3 regions of the Bacillus sp. AK128 genome follow, and region 2 is predicted to be linked to each of the others. Evidence: riboswitches for the same ligand, from Rfam matches in the RefSeq annotation. Region 2 holds a riboswitch; each other region holds the start of a gene.
What was found. A riboswitch is a leader RNA that binds a small molecule or an ion and turns the genes downstream of it on or off. The one in region 2 is predicted to bind cyclic di-GMP.
Positions count from the first base shown of each region.

Region 1: linked by a shared signal. The riboswitch ahead of M1D60_RS01770 (DUF5667 domain-containing protein) and the one ahead of M1D60_RS00435 (amidase) in region 2 are both predicted to bind cyclic di-GMP.
Region 3: linked by a shared signal. The riboswitch ahead of M1D60_RS19135 (putative bifunctional diguanylate cyclase/phosphodiesterase) and the one ahead of M1D60_RS00435 (amidase) in region 2 are both predicted to bind cyclic di-GMP.

Region 1 is NZ_CP096379.1:370,887-376,268, forward strand. It holds gene purT (phosphoribosylglycinamide formyltransferase 2) at 1-553, shown strand, start outside; gene M1D60_RS01765 (MFS transporter) at 901-2,130, shown strand; gene M1D60_RS01770 (DUF5667 domain-containing protein) at 2,233-3,543, opposite strand; cyclic di-GMP riboswitch class I at 3,593-3,674, opposite strand; gene bcp (thioredoxin-dependent thiol peroxidase) at 3,779-4,252, opposite strand; gene M1D60_RS01780 (hypothetical protein) at 4,362-4,589, shown strand; gene M1D60_RS01785 (SLC45 family MFS transporter) at 4,761-5,382, opposite strand, start outside.
Region 2 is NZ_CP096379.1:88,468-93,849, forward strand. It holds gene ureE (urease accessory protein UreE) at 1-230, shown strand, start outside; gene M1D60_RS00415 (urease accessory protein UreF) at 223-909, shown strand; gene ureG (urease accessory protein UreG) at 937-1,551, shown strand; gene M1D60_RS00425 (urease accessory protein UreD) at 1,548-2,366, shown strand; partial or broken gene M1D60_RS00430 (urease accessory protein UreH) at 2,481-2,747, shown strand; cyclic di-GMP riboswitch class I at 3,027-3,112, shown strand; gene M1D60_RS00435 (amidase) at 3,159-4,025, shown strand; gene M1D60_RS00440 (phosphotransferase) at 4,148-5,116, shown strand; gene M1D60_RS00445 (Dps family protein) at 5,346-5,382, shown strand, end outside.
Region 3 is NZ_CP096379.1:3,791,854-3,797,235, reverse strand. It holds gene M1D60_RS19145 (response regulator transcription factor) at 1-75, shown strand, start outside; gene M1D60_RS19140 (methyl-accepting chemotaxis protein) at 1,030-2,100, opposite strand; cyclic di-GMP riboswitch class I at 3,000-3,083, shown strand; gene M1D60_RS19135 (putative bifunctional diguanylate cyclase/phosphodiesterase) at 3,315-5,382, shown strand, end outside.

The DNA of each region.
Region 1 (5,382 bases), 280 kb from region 2:
GAACGGAACCATGTTCTGCTCTCCAATCGGTCATATTCAAAAGGAAGGCGATTATATCGAATCATGGCAGCCACATGCTATGACTGAACAACAAATTATTGAAGCTCAAAGAATTGCCAAAGCAATTACCGATGAGCTTGGTGGCTTTGGATTATTTGGTGTGGAGCTGTTCCTTTCTGGAGAAAAAGTGTATTTTAGTGAGGTTTCCCCGCGTCCACATGACACTGGATTAGTAACGCTTGTGACGCAAAACTTATCAGAGTTCGCTCTCCATGTTCGAGCTATTTTAGGCTTTCCTATTCCAGAAATTACATTAGTTACACCAGGAGCAAGCCGTCCATTAAAAGCAACAGAAGAGCTAGCTGATTACTCAATCGAAGGTGTTGGACAAGCACTAGCCGTACCAAATACGCAAGTTCGTATATTTGGTAAACCAGTGACAAAGGTTGGTCGTAGAATCGCGGTAACTTTATCCACATCAGAAACAGTTGAGGAAGCTCGTTTGAATGCTAAGAAAGCACTGGATTGCTTGAGTATAAACGGGGACAACTAGGTACTTTTTATAAAATGTCTATGTTAAAACACATTGTTTATTCTTAGCACAGTTGATTGAAGTGAAAGGATGCGAGACTCCTGCGGGAGTAGCGGGACAGGTGAGACCCCACAGGCGAAGCCGAGGAGGCTCACCGCCCGCCCCGCGGAAAGCGAGTGTCCTGTAACGAAAATCAACACTAATGTTTTAAAGACCTCATTAAAAGGTAGACATCTATATTAGAAGTCTACCTTTTCTCTTTTTCAAAGTAGGAAAAGAAGAATTACCTATTTCCATCATGAAAATATTTCGGTATCATAATATTTAGAGTAGCGAAGTAATTTCATAAAAGAAAGAAGTGGCGTATCATGACAGAAAAAGAAATGGCAAAGAGAAACTTAATGATCATGTGGTTTGCCAATTTCTTTATTGCAGGAAGTATGACGATGGTCTTACCGTTTCTATCGTTGTACATAGAATCCTTTGGCAATTTTTCACCAGAGTATGTTCAACACTGGTCCGGATGGACATTTGGAATCACCTTTGTCACAGCTTTTATCTTTTCGCCCATTTGGGGAAGATTAGGGGATCAGTACGGAAGAAAAAAGATATTGATTTTCACCTCGACATTATTAGGAATCTCCATTTTCTTAATGGGGTTAGTAAATAGTGTAGGAGAGCTTTTCTTCCTTCGTCTTTTCATGGGCATTTGTACAGGTTTTATATCCTTATCACAGGCTTATATTTCTACACAAACTCCTAAGGAAATTGCAGGGCGTGTGATGGGGACGTTACAAACAGGAAGTATCACGGGAGCTCTGTTAGGTCCGATGATTGGTGGAGTTCTAGCAGATTCAATCGGATTTGCGGCTACATTTCAATCCGTTGCCGTGTTTATCTTCATATCTGCGATTCTAGTAACGATTACCAAGGAATACAAAACGGGCACGAAAGAGGAAACGAGCAAGCATTATACAAGTAAGGAAGTCCTTGCTCACATGGCAAAGAATCCTGTGTTAATGACAGTACTGTTTATTTCGATTCTGATCCAAATTGCTCACTTTAGCATTCAACCGATTCTTTCACTCTATGTTAGTGAGCTACATGGTCCTGAAAATATAGCATTCTTCTCAGGGATCGTTTTCTCAGCGGCAGGGCTTGGGAATTTAATGATGAGTAGAAGATGGGGAACACTAGCCGATAATATAGGCTATATAAAGGTATTAATTATTCTACTTGTGATTGCGGCGGTCGTATATCTTCCAGGTGCTTTTGTCACAAATATTTGGCAGCTCACCATCATCCGGTTCTTTCTTGGTATAGCGATTGGCGGAGTCATCCCGGTAAGAATTGCCTATATACGTCAAGAAGCACCCATCTCCATGCAGGGTGAGGTACTGGGATACAACACAAGCCTGAGATTCTTAGGTAATATCATCGGTCCGTTTATGGGTGGAATGATTTCGGCTTATTTTGGATTCTCAGCTGTATTCTTTATCACGAGCTCGTTACTGTTCATTAGTGCGGTTGTGTTGTTTGTAGCGATGAACCGGCATATGAAGGTGGAGCAGAATCATACGGTTAGGCAGAGCGGGTAAATAAAAAGTGGGAAAAGGAGTGAACCGTTAGTTTTGGATCACTCCTTTCTAAAATGAAAAAAGGACTTGTGGGTAACAAGTCCTTTCAAAAGAAGAATAGGTTTACTCGTCTTCTTCACTTTCCTCTTCACTCTCTTCTTCCTCAGCTTCTTGATTTGGCTTATTCCCTTTTCCTTCATTCTTTTTCTCTTCAGCAGCTTTCTTTTGTTCTTTAGCAGCCTTTTTCTCTTCCTCGGCAGCTTTCTTCTGTTCTTCAGCGGCCTTTTTCTTATCCTCGGCAGCTTTCTTCTGTTCTTCAGCGGCCTTTTTCTTATCCTCGGTAGCTTTCTTTTGTTCTTCAGCAGCCTTTTTCTCTTCCTCAGCAGCTTTCTTTTGTTCTTCAGCGGCCTTTTTCTTATCCTCGGTAGCTTTCTTTTGTTCTTCAGCAGCCTTCTTCTTTTCCTCAGCAATTTTCTTCTTTTCTGTGGCAACGGCATTCTTTTCTTTAGCAGCTTCTTCCTTTTTAACGGTAGTTGTTTCTGAGGAAACAGATGAAGTAGTGACTACTTGCTTGTCTTCATCATCAGTTTCTTCCTCTTCAACAGCAACTTCCGTTTCTTCTTCAGCTTCCTCTTCAATTTCCACTTCATCTTCTGGTGTGGAATCATCGGTTTCGGTTGTTTCTTCGGAAGCTTCCTCTTCATCAGAAGTTGTCTCATCAACTACTTTGTTGCGACCTTTCCCTTTTTTCACAACAGTCGATAAATCAACCTGCAGCTCCTTAGCAATTTCGCCAAACCCTTTGCCTTCTTGAAGCATAGTTAAAATTTCCTCTTCAGTTTTCCCAGACTTTTCAGCAAGTCCAATGACTTTAGAAATCTGTCCGTAGCCAAGACCTTGTTCACGAAGGGTCGTCACTTTTTCAGGATCTAATCCTTTTATAACATTTGCTACAAGTTTAACTTCTAGTGTCTTTTCGACGACTTCGTCCAGTTGTCCATCCTCTAATGAATCATGAATTGTTTCATCAATAACTGTTGTATTCTCAAGTTCTTCGGTTAATTGCTGCTTAGTGTCTTCATCAACAGTTTCATCGAGAATAACTTCTGAAACGAGTTCTTCAGCTTCTTCTAGTGTTTTTAGATACTCATCGACCAGTTTATTGACATACTCTAGTTTTTCTTCTTCTATCATTTTAGTAGACTCAGCTAGACGTTCTTGTGCATATTGCAAAAGTAATGCAGACTGGGTGTCTTCATCAAATGTGAAAAATAATTCAATGTTTTCACCAAGCTTGTCCATGAAATAAAAGAACTCATCAGGTGTTAATCCAGACTCAACACTTCTTGAATCCGTATTCGCATAAGCAGATGTCCCGACCAATAACGCACCTGCAAACACCCCGGCTGTAACGATCGACTTTATTCTCTTCATTCTTTATCCTCTCCTTAACTCTAGTTAAAGTTTGATAAAGTTCTCCGTTGTTGGCAGCTGGCAGACATAGAATCTCCTTAGTCCCTATAGCTTTGCGTCACTACTTTTCAATAGTTTTGCCTTTATCAATCTTTATATCTAGCTTACATGATGATGGTGCTAAAGTTAATAGGAATCATGTACTAGTAGTAAGAGAGAAAAAAATCCACTTCCTCCAAAAAGAAGTGGAATAATATTAACTCAAATTCTCACGTACAAAAGCTAAAGCTTCTTCAACATGGCCTTTTACTTTGACCTTTCTCCATGCCTTTTCAATGATTCCCTCTTTGCTAATCACAAAGGTGGAGCGTTCAATTCCCATGTATTCCTTGCCAAAATTTTTCTTCAAGGTCCACACACCGAAGCTTTCTGCAACTTGATGATCCGCGTCTACCAATAATAGAAAAGGTAAATCGTATTTCTCTACAAACTTTTGGTGCTTCTCAAGCGGGTCGGGACTCACGCCAATAATGACGGCATCTAGGTCTGCAAAGCTCTCATGATGCTCTTTAAAATCACACGCCTCTGTGGTGCATCCAGGTGTCATATCTTTCGGATAAAAATATAAAATCACATGCTTTTTACCTTTAAAGTCCGATAGTGATACCATTTCACCGTTATTTGCCTGCAGGCTAAAATTAGGTGAAGTCATTTTTTCCTCTACTTTCATACGATCCCTCTTTTCGATTTAGTATAGAAGGTTTTACAATCTTGAAGATATCTTAGATACCTAAATTATAAAGAATGAGTTATAATTTAGCAAAAAGGGGGTGAATGTAATGACAAAGATGATAGAAGAAAGGCTTGATAGAATTGAAGGAATGCTAAAACTCTTAATTCAGATGGTAGAAGAGATGCTTGAAAGGCAAGATTCTAGGGGAAACAGAATGGATTTCATTGAAAACAATAGTGAAGAACGCCATCAGGCGATAATTAATCAGATAAACACACTCGGGATGGATCAAGACTTTATTTCTGAGAGACAGCAAAAGGGGAAAGAGAGCTAGAATAGCTTAAGAAGCGGTTAGGAAATTAATCTAATCATTATATCCTCAATCAAAATCCTCTGCTTTTCTCTCTAATTAGGTAGCTAAACCTGACTACACCTATCTAATTCTTCGTAACCTACAAAAATCGGGAGGCTCCAATACAGGTTCCTCCCGTTCATTTTAAAAACCTTAACTTACCCCAGCAGACGGAGTATTCGTCCCTACATCCTTACTAACCTTAAGCATACACAAAAAGGCGAGAATCAGACTTCCTGATGCTGCGTAAAACAGAATGCTAAATCCAAAAATATCAATCAGTAATCCTAGAATCGGAGGGGAGGTAATGGCCGCTAAGGAAGAAACTAGATAATATAAGCCGGTCCGTGTGCCAAAGCTTTGCTCACTCCCGGTTTCTACAATATAAGGGTAAGCATTAATATTAACAAACGCCCAAAACATTCCGCCTGCCAATAAAATTGCCCGTAAGGAAAAGAGTGATTCGACTCTTATTAATAGAAGGAAAACAATGATCAACCCAAGGATTCCAATTAAAATGGTTTTCTTTTTCCCATACTTTGCCCCTAACCAACCACTAGGAATCGCGCATAAAACAAAGCTAAGTGAGAAAAAGGCTAAAGAAAAGGCAGAAGAGCTCCTTGATAAACCGAGCTGATTAACGCCGTACAAAGTAAACAACGCTTCCATCCCTTGAATTGAAATAAACCAAAAGAAAATTGCAGCCAATAAATAGAGAGTAGGGGCATTCAATTCAGACTTATAATTGACCTTAGGTGGAAGGGTCATTGCGTAA
Region 2 (5,382 bases):
TTGAAGCCGATGATTTAATTGTCATCAAGCCAAGATCAATTGGCGAGATGGGGGACATTGCCCATCAATTAGGAAATCGTCATTTGCCTGCACAATTTGAAGGAGATGAGATGCTCGTTCAATATGATTATTTAGTAGAAGAGCTTCTTCAGCAGCTAGCGATTCCATATGAAAGGGAACAAAGAACGGTTAAGCAGGCATTTCGTCATATCGGACATAGCCATGGCTAATCTTTTATACCCTCTCCTTCAGCTGAGTGATTCAAACTTCCCTTCAGGAGCTTTTTCTCATTCATTTGGACTTGAAACATACATTCAAGAAGGAGTTATAACGGATAAAGAAAGCTTTGCTAAAGCTATTAATGTTTATATTCGAAAGCAGCTTGTATTTATTGATGGTCTCGCCTGTAAGCTCGCCTATGATGCTCTTTTACGGGAAGATTTAGCTGAAGTAGTAGAGCTTGATGAACGACTATATGTATCAAGCCTTGCGGAAGAAACGAGACTTGGGAATCGCCGGATTGGAGAGAGGATGGCAAAGCTCTGCATGGATCTTTACCCATCCAACTATTTAGAAGAGTACTTCAAGCTGATTCAACAAAAAAAGGCATATGGACACTCCGCTATCGTGTTTGCTTTAGTGGCGCATGATTTAGGTGTGCCAAAGGAAGCTTGCGTGCAAACCTATTTATTTTCTACGATGTCCTCGATTGTTCAGAACGCAGTCAGAGGAATTCCGCTTGGTCAAACTGATGGACAGAGAATATTAGTGGAGGTCCAGCCTCATTTAGAGAGTGCCGTTCATAGCATTTATGAATTATCGAAGAATGATTTTGCCGCCGTTAGTCCTGGCTTGGAGATTGCACAAATGCGACACGAACGTTTACATGTTCGCCTTTTTATGTCGTAAATCTAACTAAACGAAGGAGTAGAATGAATGGAACCCATTCGTATTGGAGTAGGTGGTCCTGTAGGGGCTGGAAAGACAATGCTCGTTGAAAAACTAACAAGAGCCCTGCATAAGGAACTAAGTATGGCTGTGGTCACAAATGATATTTATACAAAAGAGGATGCCAAATTTTTAATAACAAATGGAGTGTTACCAGAAGACCGAGTCATCGGTGTGGAAACCGGAGGCTGTCCACATACAGCGATTCGAGAAGATGCTTCGATGAACTTTGCAGCCATTGAAGAATTAAAGGAATTGCATCCTGATGTTGAGTTGATTTTTGTAGAAAGTGGTGGGGATAACCTGGCCGCAACCTTTAGTCCTGAACTAGTTGATTTCTCTATTTATATTATCGATGTCGCTCAAGGTGAGAAGATTCCTCGAAAAGGTGGTCAAGGGATGATTAAGTCTGACCTCTTTATCATCAATAAGATCGACCTTGCCCCATATGTTGGTGCGAGCTTAGAAATTATGGAGAAGGATACGATAGCAGCAAGAGGAAATCGACCTTATATTTTTACTAACTTAAAAGACGAAACGGGTTTAGAACAGGTGGTCGAATGGATTAAAAAGCAGGCTCTACTCATCGGATTGGAATCATGAGTCATACCGGTGTACTAGAGTTAACGGCAAGGAATCGTCGTGATAAAACGATGATTTCAGATTGCTATTATGAGGGAGCTTTTAAAATTACGCGTCCAGTCTATATTGAGGATCACTCCCCGTCCATTTATCTCATTCATGTTGGGGGTGGGTATGTAGATGGTGACACGTATTTGACGAATCTTACTCTAGAGGACGGAGCGGAACTCTCAGTCACTACCCAATCATCAACTAAGGTATATAAGACTGTCCGTAAGCCGGTTCTTCAAATGATGAATATAAAGCTTGGCAAGAATAGTGTACTAGAGTTTGTACCAGATCCGCTCATCGCTTATGAAAATTCCCGGTTTATTCAGGAAACAAGCGTCTATTTAAAAGAGAGTGCCTGTTTGATTTATAGCGAAATTATTACACCAGGTTGGGCAGAGGATGGGAGCTATTTCCGATATGATTGGATTCGTTCTAAATTAAAGGTGTACAAAGAGGAGAAGCTCGTTTTATTTGATCATCTATTACTAGAACCGGATCAAGACATGACGGGAATTATGCAGATGGAAGGATACACCCATGTGGGAACACTCGTGATATTTCATCCATTGATTAATAAAAGTTTTCTTCACTCACTATATGAATTTTTATCGGTTGATGATCAAACGATTGCTAGAGTCGGTCTAACTACAGTACCGGGAAACGGAATCGTAGTTCGTATCCTCGGTATGAATACTAGAGTAATAGAAGGACTTATAGGAAAAGCTCATCTATTTGCTAGAAAGGAACTGCTCGGAAAAGAACTTCTCAGCCTGCGTAAGTATTAGTGGTTTGGAAAGGCTGTTTTTTTGTATAGATTGTTGTTTTATAAAAATCCCAAAAACCGCATTTTTACCCTAGTTGTAAGGCTCTACTCTACATGAAGAGAGTTGCTCTTTTGAAGTGCCGCCATGATTTTATTAACAATGAGCACAGTAAATGGAATGTGGGAAGGTATTTTCTACATACTTATATTTGGAGTCGGCACCATTATAGGCATGCTAGGCTTCACCACCATTCTAGGAATACCATTCATATTAAGCTCCAAAAAACTAGGCATAAACAAACTATTTACCCAAGCAACGGGAGTAATCAGTGCCGTATTTGGAGTGTATTATATGTACAACCTAGGAGTAACAGAAGGCTTGTTTAAACTATGGGTTCAATAGAAGAAGTTCTTTTATAATGGGTATTGAAACAATAACCAATTTAATTGAAGTTGTTGGAGTGAAAGGTATGAGACTCCTGCGGGAGAAGCGTGTTGAGAGAGACCCCACAGGTGCAGAGCGCCGAGGAGGCTCACGAGACCGCCCGCGGAAAGCGAATACCTGTAACGGAATCAACTGACTAGGTTGATAGGCTGAATAATTCCAAATTTTATAGCATCTGAAACCGCTAAAAAACAATATACGAATCTCCATTGATAGAATATAATGAGGGTAACAAATTAACTGAAAAGGCAAACTTCACCGAAAGGGAAGGACGCAAAGCCATGAGCCTAAACGCAGCTGCGTACGGTCGTCAGGTTGCCAGGTTCTCATTCTAGGGGCCTTGGGCTTCAGAATGGAGGACTTTTTTTTATGCAAAAAATTCTAGTAATGATGCTTAGTATTTTTGTTTTAACTTTTAGTACAGTGGTAAACACAGAAGCCTCCACAAAGGATCAGGCTACTTGGCTATGGAACCCATGGATGCTTGTAAATGATGAAGCAGGTACCCTTGAGTTTTTAAAAAGTAAACAGGTCAATAAGGTGTATATCCAAATTGATCGTGATCTACAGATGAAAGTTTACAGAAGCTTTATTGAAAAGGCATCGCTACATGGAATTCGTGTATATGCTTTAGACGGGGCACCATCTTGGGTTGCACCGAAAGGATATATCGAACAAAATAGAACGTTGAACTGGCTTGGAAATTACCAAACAGGATCTACCGATTCACAAAAATTTTCAGGTGTTCACTTAGATGTAGAGCCATACTTGTATAGCGGGTGGACTTCAAATCAAGCTACCACCATTAAAAAATTTCAAGAGCTCATTTTAAAGGCAAAAACGAGGACAGATGCTTTACAGCTTCCATTAGAAATGGATCTGCCATTTTGGTTTGATGAAATAACCTATAAGAATTTGTATGGTAAAGGCATTCTAGCTGAATGGATCATTTCTAAAGTAGATGGTGTTACCCTCATGGCTTATCGTGATTCAGCATCTAGTATCATTGAGATTGTCCGCAATGAAATCGCCTATGGAGCTAAATATGAAAAACCTGTCGTGGTTGGCGTAGAAACGGGACAAACCCAAGAGGGCGACCAAATTTCCTTTTATGAAGAAGGAGAAGCCTATATGAAGCAAGAGCTGGAAGCCGTTGAACGCCATTATTCAAGCTATTCAGCATATGGTGGAATTGCCATTCACCATGTTGGCAGCTGGATGGAAATGAAGCAATAATAAAGCAGGATTAGAATCCCAAGAATTTTTGGGATTTTTTTGTTGTTAAAAGAGGAATAGGAATAGATTGATATTATATAATGACAATAGTTACGATATGAAAATGAATGAGATGATGAAAATTGAACGTATTAAATCAAGTGGTATTGCCAACTGGTGAACTCAATAGTGAAATGTTATATAAAAGAGAAATACTTTACAAAGGTATGAATGGTAGGTATGTCGAGCGCATTTATATAACTCCTACAGAGAGTTATATTTTTAAACCGCTGACAAATAATGACCAGTTAGGGAAAGAAATTTGGATTCAAACGAATATCCTTACATCCATAAACCCAACTATGTATCCTAAGATTCTCTCCTATTCCCTTCATAATGTACCTTATTTAAACTGGTATATCATTGAGGATTTAGGAACATTGCAGCATGCATATAATGAGGAGACCTTATTAGAGGTTACGAATCTAATGGCAAAGTGGCATGGAATATCTATAGATAGAGCAGAATTAACAGGACTAAACGGGCCAAAGCCATTAATTGAGGACATGATTAGCCATATCATTAGTAATAAGAATGTAATTAGTCAAAAGCTGAATACTTTAAGTATTTCTATGGATACAATTGAACACTTATATAATTTACTGAATCAACAGGAGTTTTCAACAGAAAAAGTTTTTTCGCATGGTGATTTACACCTTGGTAATTATGCGTTTTCTTTAAATAAGATGTATGTTTTAGATTGGGAACATGCTCACTTGAATTCTCCCTATTGGGATCTTTATCATCTAATTGATCTATCTCATCCTATATTTCCGAAGAATGAAATAACTAGTCAATTAAGAAATCAGGTGCTAGCTCATTATCTCAATCAAATGGGTCAATTAACAGAAGAGAAAGAGAAACAAAACTTTAAAAATAGATACTACCTATATGCATCAGCATTTTCCATATGGATGCTACTTTTAATATGGAAGGACCTTGAAGAAAAAGAACTAAAATGGCCGAAGGAATCTTTATTGAATCAATTAAGTGAAACAACCTTAAGTCTTCAGCAGTGTTTGTCAGAATTAACAACAACACAACTAATATAAAGTATTTGTTATTAGAAGAAAGCTATCCACTGGATCAGCTTTTTTTTTTGATTTTAGTGTAGCTTTGCAGTCTTGGTGTTAGCAACCCTTGTAATGTGAGGGTCCTTTGCCTTTACAGTAATTAGCATATTGAACGATATGAATAAAGGGGAAAGTATTGATGTTAGGAGACGTTTCATGTTTCACATACTCCTTTACAATTATTTATTAAGAAAAGAGGGGAAATGAGATGCAAACACAGGGTGGTAATGGTTTTTCACCAGGAG
Region 3 (5,382 bases), 1.0 Mb from region 2:
TTGATGATTAAACTAAAAACCAAAAATCGAACTCAAATTATTACGATGGCTTTTCGAATGGGGTTAATTGACTAAATCCTAGCTCTGGCTAGTATAAATAGCAAAAAATCTATAATAAAAAGGAAAGCGACTGTATGTTAAACAGGCGCTTTCCTTGATTTTTACAGATTTTTATACTTGAAAAATCTATTTTATGATTGATTCTGCTTTTTGAGTAGTGTCATCCATGAGCTGTGCAATGGATTGATTATCATTGGTAAGACTAGGCGGACCCTCAGTCCTCTAATTCTAGTAAAATCGGTGGAAATGCCGACAAAGTGGACCGAGAGTCCTCTATTTGGTCAAAAACGAGTCATTTCCCTGTAATTTAACTGAATAGAGGACTCAGTGTCCGCATCAAGTCCAAAATGACTAGAAATCAGTGAAATAGAGGACTCAGTGTCCGCACCGGATTGTAGCGGACCCTCAGTCCTCTAATTCTAGTAAAATCGGTGGAAATGCCGACAAAGTGGACCGAGAGTCCTCTATTTGGTCAAAAACGAGTCATTTCCCTGTAATTGCACTGAATAGAGGACTCAGTGTCCGCACCGGATTCCAGTGGACCCTCAGTCCTCTAATTCTAGTAAAATCGGTGAAAATGGCGACAAAGTGGACAGAGAGTCCTCTATTTGGTTAAAAGTAAGTCATTTTCCCTGTAATTGCACTGAATAGAGGATTCAGTGTCCGCATCAAGTCCAAAATGACTAGAAATCAGTGGAATAGAGGACTCAGTGTCCGCACCGAATTCTAGGAGGCCCCTCAGTGTAACTTTTTACGTCCCTTATATGGCTTCATTTTGTGAAACTCTAGCTGGGGTGTGTAGTTACCAGTAGAACCGTCCGAGCCTGGGATAAGTATATAAACAAACGAGCCTCTTGAATTGATTCTAAGGCTCGTTTGTTATACTAGGTGACATATTTGATCCCGAAAAATAGTTTACATATCAGAAATGTCTACTTTTTCACTGGTCTCAAACCGTCCCCCGGTCTTCTAAAATTTAAATTTATTCACTTGTTCTTGTAAATCCTGAGCTAGTTTGCTTAGAGTCTCTGCTGATGCAGAGATTTCCTCCATTGAGGCTGTTTGTTCTTCTGCTAATGCGGCAACAGTTTGTGTTCTTGCTGTAGCATTTTCAGATATTTCGTTTACTGACTCAAATGATTGGGTTACTTGATTTGCACTTGCTGCCATTTGTTCTGATACGGCAGATACCTCTTCAACCTGATTAGCAACATTTTGAGCAGACTTTAAAATATCTTCAAAGACAAATCCTGTTTTTTCGATAATGCTTACTCCAGTAACGACATCCTCTGTTACAGTTTTCATTTGTTCAACTGTGGATAATGTGTCTGACTGGATCGATTGAATAAGCTGAGTGATTTGTTGAGCCGATTGATTGGATTCTTCTGCTAGTTTCCTTACCTCATCTGCTACAACCGCAAATCCTTTTCCGTGTTCTCCAGCTCTTGCTGCTTCTATTGCTGCATTTAGAGCTAGAAGATTTGTTTGTGAAGAAATATTAGTAATGGCACTTACAATCTTTTCTATTTCTTTGGAACGTTCATCTAAGGTTTGAATCGATTTTGCCGTTGTATTCACGTTAGTTTCGATGGCCTTCATTTGTGAAACAGCTTCGTGGATACTATTTGTACCAGCTTCAGACTTAATGGTCGTTTCTTCAGAAGCTTTTGCTACAGCAGATGAGGTGTTTGCAATAAGCTGAATTCCATTGGCAACCTCGTCTAAAGCTTGATTACTTTCTTGAACCTGCTTTAATTGTACATCAGCACCACTCGATATTTCATCTATAGACGTGGCTACTTGTTGAGTCGCATTCGTTGTTTGTTCAGCACTAGCTAGAAGCTCCTGTGATGATGCTGCAACATTTTCACTTGCCTGATTTACAGAGAATAATAGATTTCTAAGACTATCATGCATTGCAATGAAGGAAAGAGTTAATCGACCAATTTCATCCTTTGATTTAGGTTGAGTCACTTGAATATTTAAATCTCCTGTTGCTATTTGCTCAGCAAATGCAGTAAGTGACGCAAGTGGCTTCATTTTCATAAATAGCAATACAAATGTAACAATTATTGCAATTAATACTAATAGAGAAGATATAACTAGCCCTGCTATTCCCAAATCAACACGGTTGATGGCGTTAGCAACCTGGCTTGCAGTCCACTTCTCAAGCTTCTCTTTAAACTCATTTAAAGGCTCGGCAATAAATTGTTTCCCAGCCTCGTACTCATTGCTGTAAACTATGTACCTAGCACGATCTAAATCACCTTTCTCAACTTCTGCCATGGCCTTTTCCTCTAATGCAATTAAAGCATTTGAGTTTTCAGCAGCCTGCTCGACAAGGTCTAACAGTTCCTTAGGTATCTTTAATTCCTGTAGTCGGTTAACAACCTTTTCCCTTGTCTTAGTCTTGTTCACTTCTGTCCGATAATTATCATAATGATTCCTTTTCCCGAATTGAGTGTATGCTCTAACTTCATTCGTCAAGTAATCAGAGGCTCCTTGTAACTCTACAACTAGCGCTGCAATCTCTTTGTCCACCTTTTGTGCTTGTTCTTCTTGATCTATACTTGTAAAAAGTGAGTATAGACTCCATCCAGTAAAAGCAAATAAAATCATTATTACAATGGCTGTTCCTCTTAACAATGTTCTAATATTCATATCTAGTCTTTTCATGAGATCCTCCTGGTGTGATAAAATATACATTATTATATCGACATAGATTTACAAATTTCGATAGTTACTTTAATTTTATCTCGTCTGTATGGGGATTACGTTTTATTAGTTCATGCTTCTATTTGAAGTAAATCATCTTTTATAAAAAGACTACTCATTCTCTGATGATTCCGAAAGATCCCTGTCACTCCCTATATTAAATCTATGTAAAAAATGTCGAATGAACACCTCAATCCTAGTGAACTTATGGTATAATTTTACTAGATTGATAAAGGCAAACTTGTTGAAAGGCAAGGACGCAAAGCCCAAGGACCTACGGTTTATACTATGGTAGCCTGGCTACCGAAGAATAGATCGACCTGTAAAGGTGAATGAGATTCTTCTCGTTCACCTTTTTTTGTGACTTTTTTACCAGTTCCCATAAGATATGAAGTTGAACTAAGAATGAAGAATATAGAGTTTGACATAAGCAGCTTATAACCAATCATCTTGAGGTGTGAAATTGACTTGACTGAAGGTGCGCATCTGCGAGGAGAAGAAGTAAAGTATTGTTTTGTGCCGAAGATAGGAGCGAGTCAATGTTTAACCTAGTCATATATTTAAGTTTATGCTGCATTCTATGCGTTACATTGCTGAATATGAATATGCATTTAACCAACTCTTCTGCTGGGAAGAAAATGCCTGAGATTTTATATACCTTTATTTTAGCTACTATATGTGGGTTTATTATAACGATCATTCCATATATGGCCCTTCTAGGTAATAAAATCATTGAACTATCAAATGAAAATTTAATGCTTACTTTTAAAAATGGTATTTACACCTTCTTATTTTGCTTCATTAGTTTTCTTCTCTTAAGTGGTATTGGAAAAGTTGCCGTAAAGCCTTCTAAAATTGAAACGAATAAGAAGAAAGGCATCCTTCCTTATTTAATGTTAAGTATTGGTGTTGCTGCCTTTATATTGTTTTATATTATTTATTTAATTGAAGAAGTGTACTCTATTTCCATTGATATTAATAGTGAGTATGTTTTTTATGTGGTCATCCTATTAACGACTTCCATTTATAATATAGCAAGGATATTTGAACATCTTCATATTGATCGATTAATGATTAATAGGAGTTTAACTTATACAAAAACTTCTTTATTTTTTACGATTTTTAGTATTTCATTTGGTTCGATTCTTTATATGTTTATACAAGGACTTTATCAAAATATAAATTTCTCGGTGACAATTATTGCTATCACTAGCTTAATATTATTGTTTATCATCACGGTTAACTATATTGAAAACCAAATGATTTACCAGCATGGTATGCTTGAGAATCAAAATTTGAGACTCAACATAAATGAACAGCAGTTTCGCTCTTTGTTTCAATACAATCCAGATGCTATTTTTAATTTAGATTTGGAAGGAAATTTTAAGGAAGTAAATCCTTCCGCGCTACCTTTAACCGGCTACACCTTAGAAGAAATTCTTAAGTTGAATATAAGGGATTTATTGTTCCAAGAGGAAACTTTAAAATTGACTACCTTTCTTCATGAGATTTTAAAAGGGAGCAGTGTTAGTTTTGAAACCTTTATCCTTAATAAGAACAAGCAGTTAGTCAATCTAAATGTAACAGCAACGCAAATAAAAGTAGATGATTCCATTACAGGTATCTATGCAATCGTTAAGGATGTAACGGAACAAAATAAAGTCCAAGAGAAGGTGAACTACCTAGCTTACCATGACGAGCTTACTGGACTTTTAAATCGAAGAGGAATTTATAAAGAAGTGGAAGACCAAATTAACAAGAAGTTACCGTTTGCGACTGTCATTATTGATGTGGATATGTTCAAGGACATCAATGATCATCTCGGTCATGCTGCTGGGGATACATTGCTCAAGCTTATTACAAAGAGGCTACAATATACAGTTGAACGAAAAGGATTCATTGCTAGACTGGGAGGAGATGAATTCCTGATTTGTATACCTGAAATCACAGATACTATAGAAGTGAGGAAAACGATAGAAGCTATTCAAACCGCAATGAAACAACCGTTTAAAATTGAGGAAGAACAGAAGGAAATCACATTAAGTATTGGAATCTCTTATTATCCAAATGATGGAGAAGACTATCATACATTAATTAAACATGCGGACATGGCTATGTATGTTGCAAAAAAAGCTGGACGAAATAGTTATTCAGAATATAAAGCATCCTTAGAAAAAGATATGCTATCGAAGATTAAGATGTACGAAGAATTAAAGATTGCGATTGAAGAAGAACAATTTGAACTCTATTATCAGCCTAAGCATAGTGCGAGAGATGAAGGAATAGTTGGTGCAGAGGCACTTATCCGTTGGCAGCATCCTATAAAAGGCTTTGTTAGCCCGGGAGACTTTATTCCTTTAGCAGAGGCAACCGATTTAATCATCCCATTAGGCAACTGGATTATGAAAGAAGCCTTAAGACAATTTAAAGATTGGGAAAAGGAGTTCCCGAAGGACTTTCAACTATCCGTAAATATCTCGCCAAAGCAATTTATTGCAGATAATTTTATTCCATTTTTGCTTAGGAGCATAGACGAATTTTCCATTCCTCCAGAAAAAATAGATTTAGAAATTACCGAGAGCTTAGCTATTGAAAATACAGAACTAA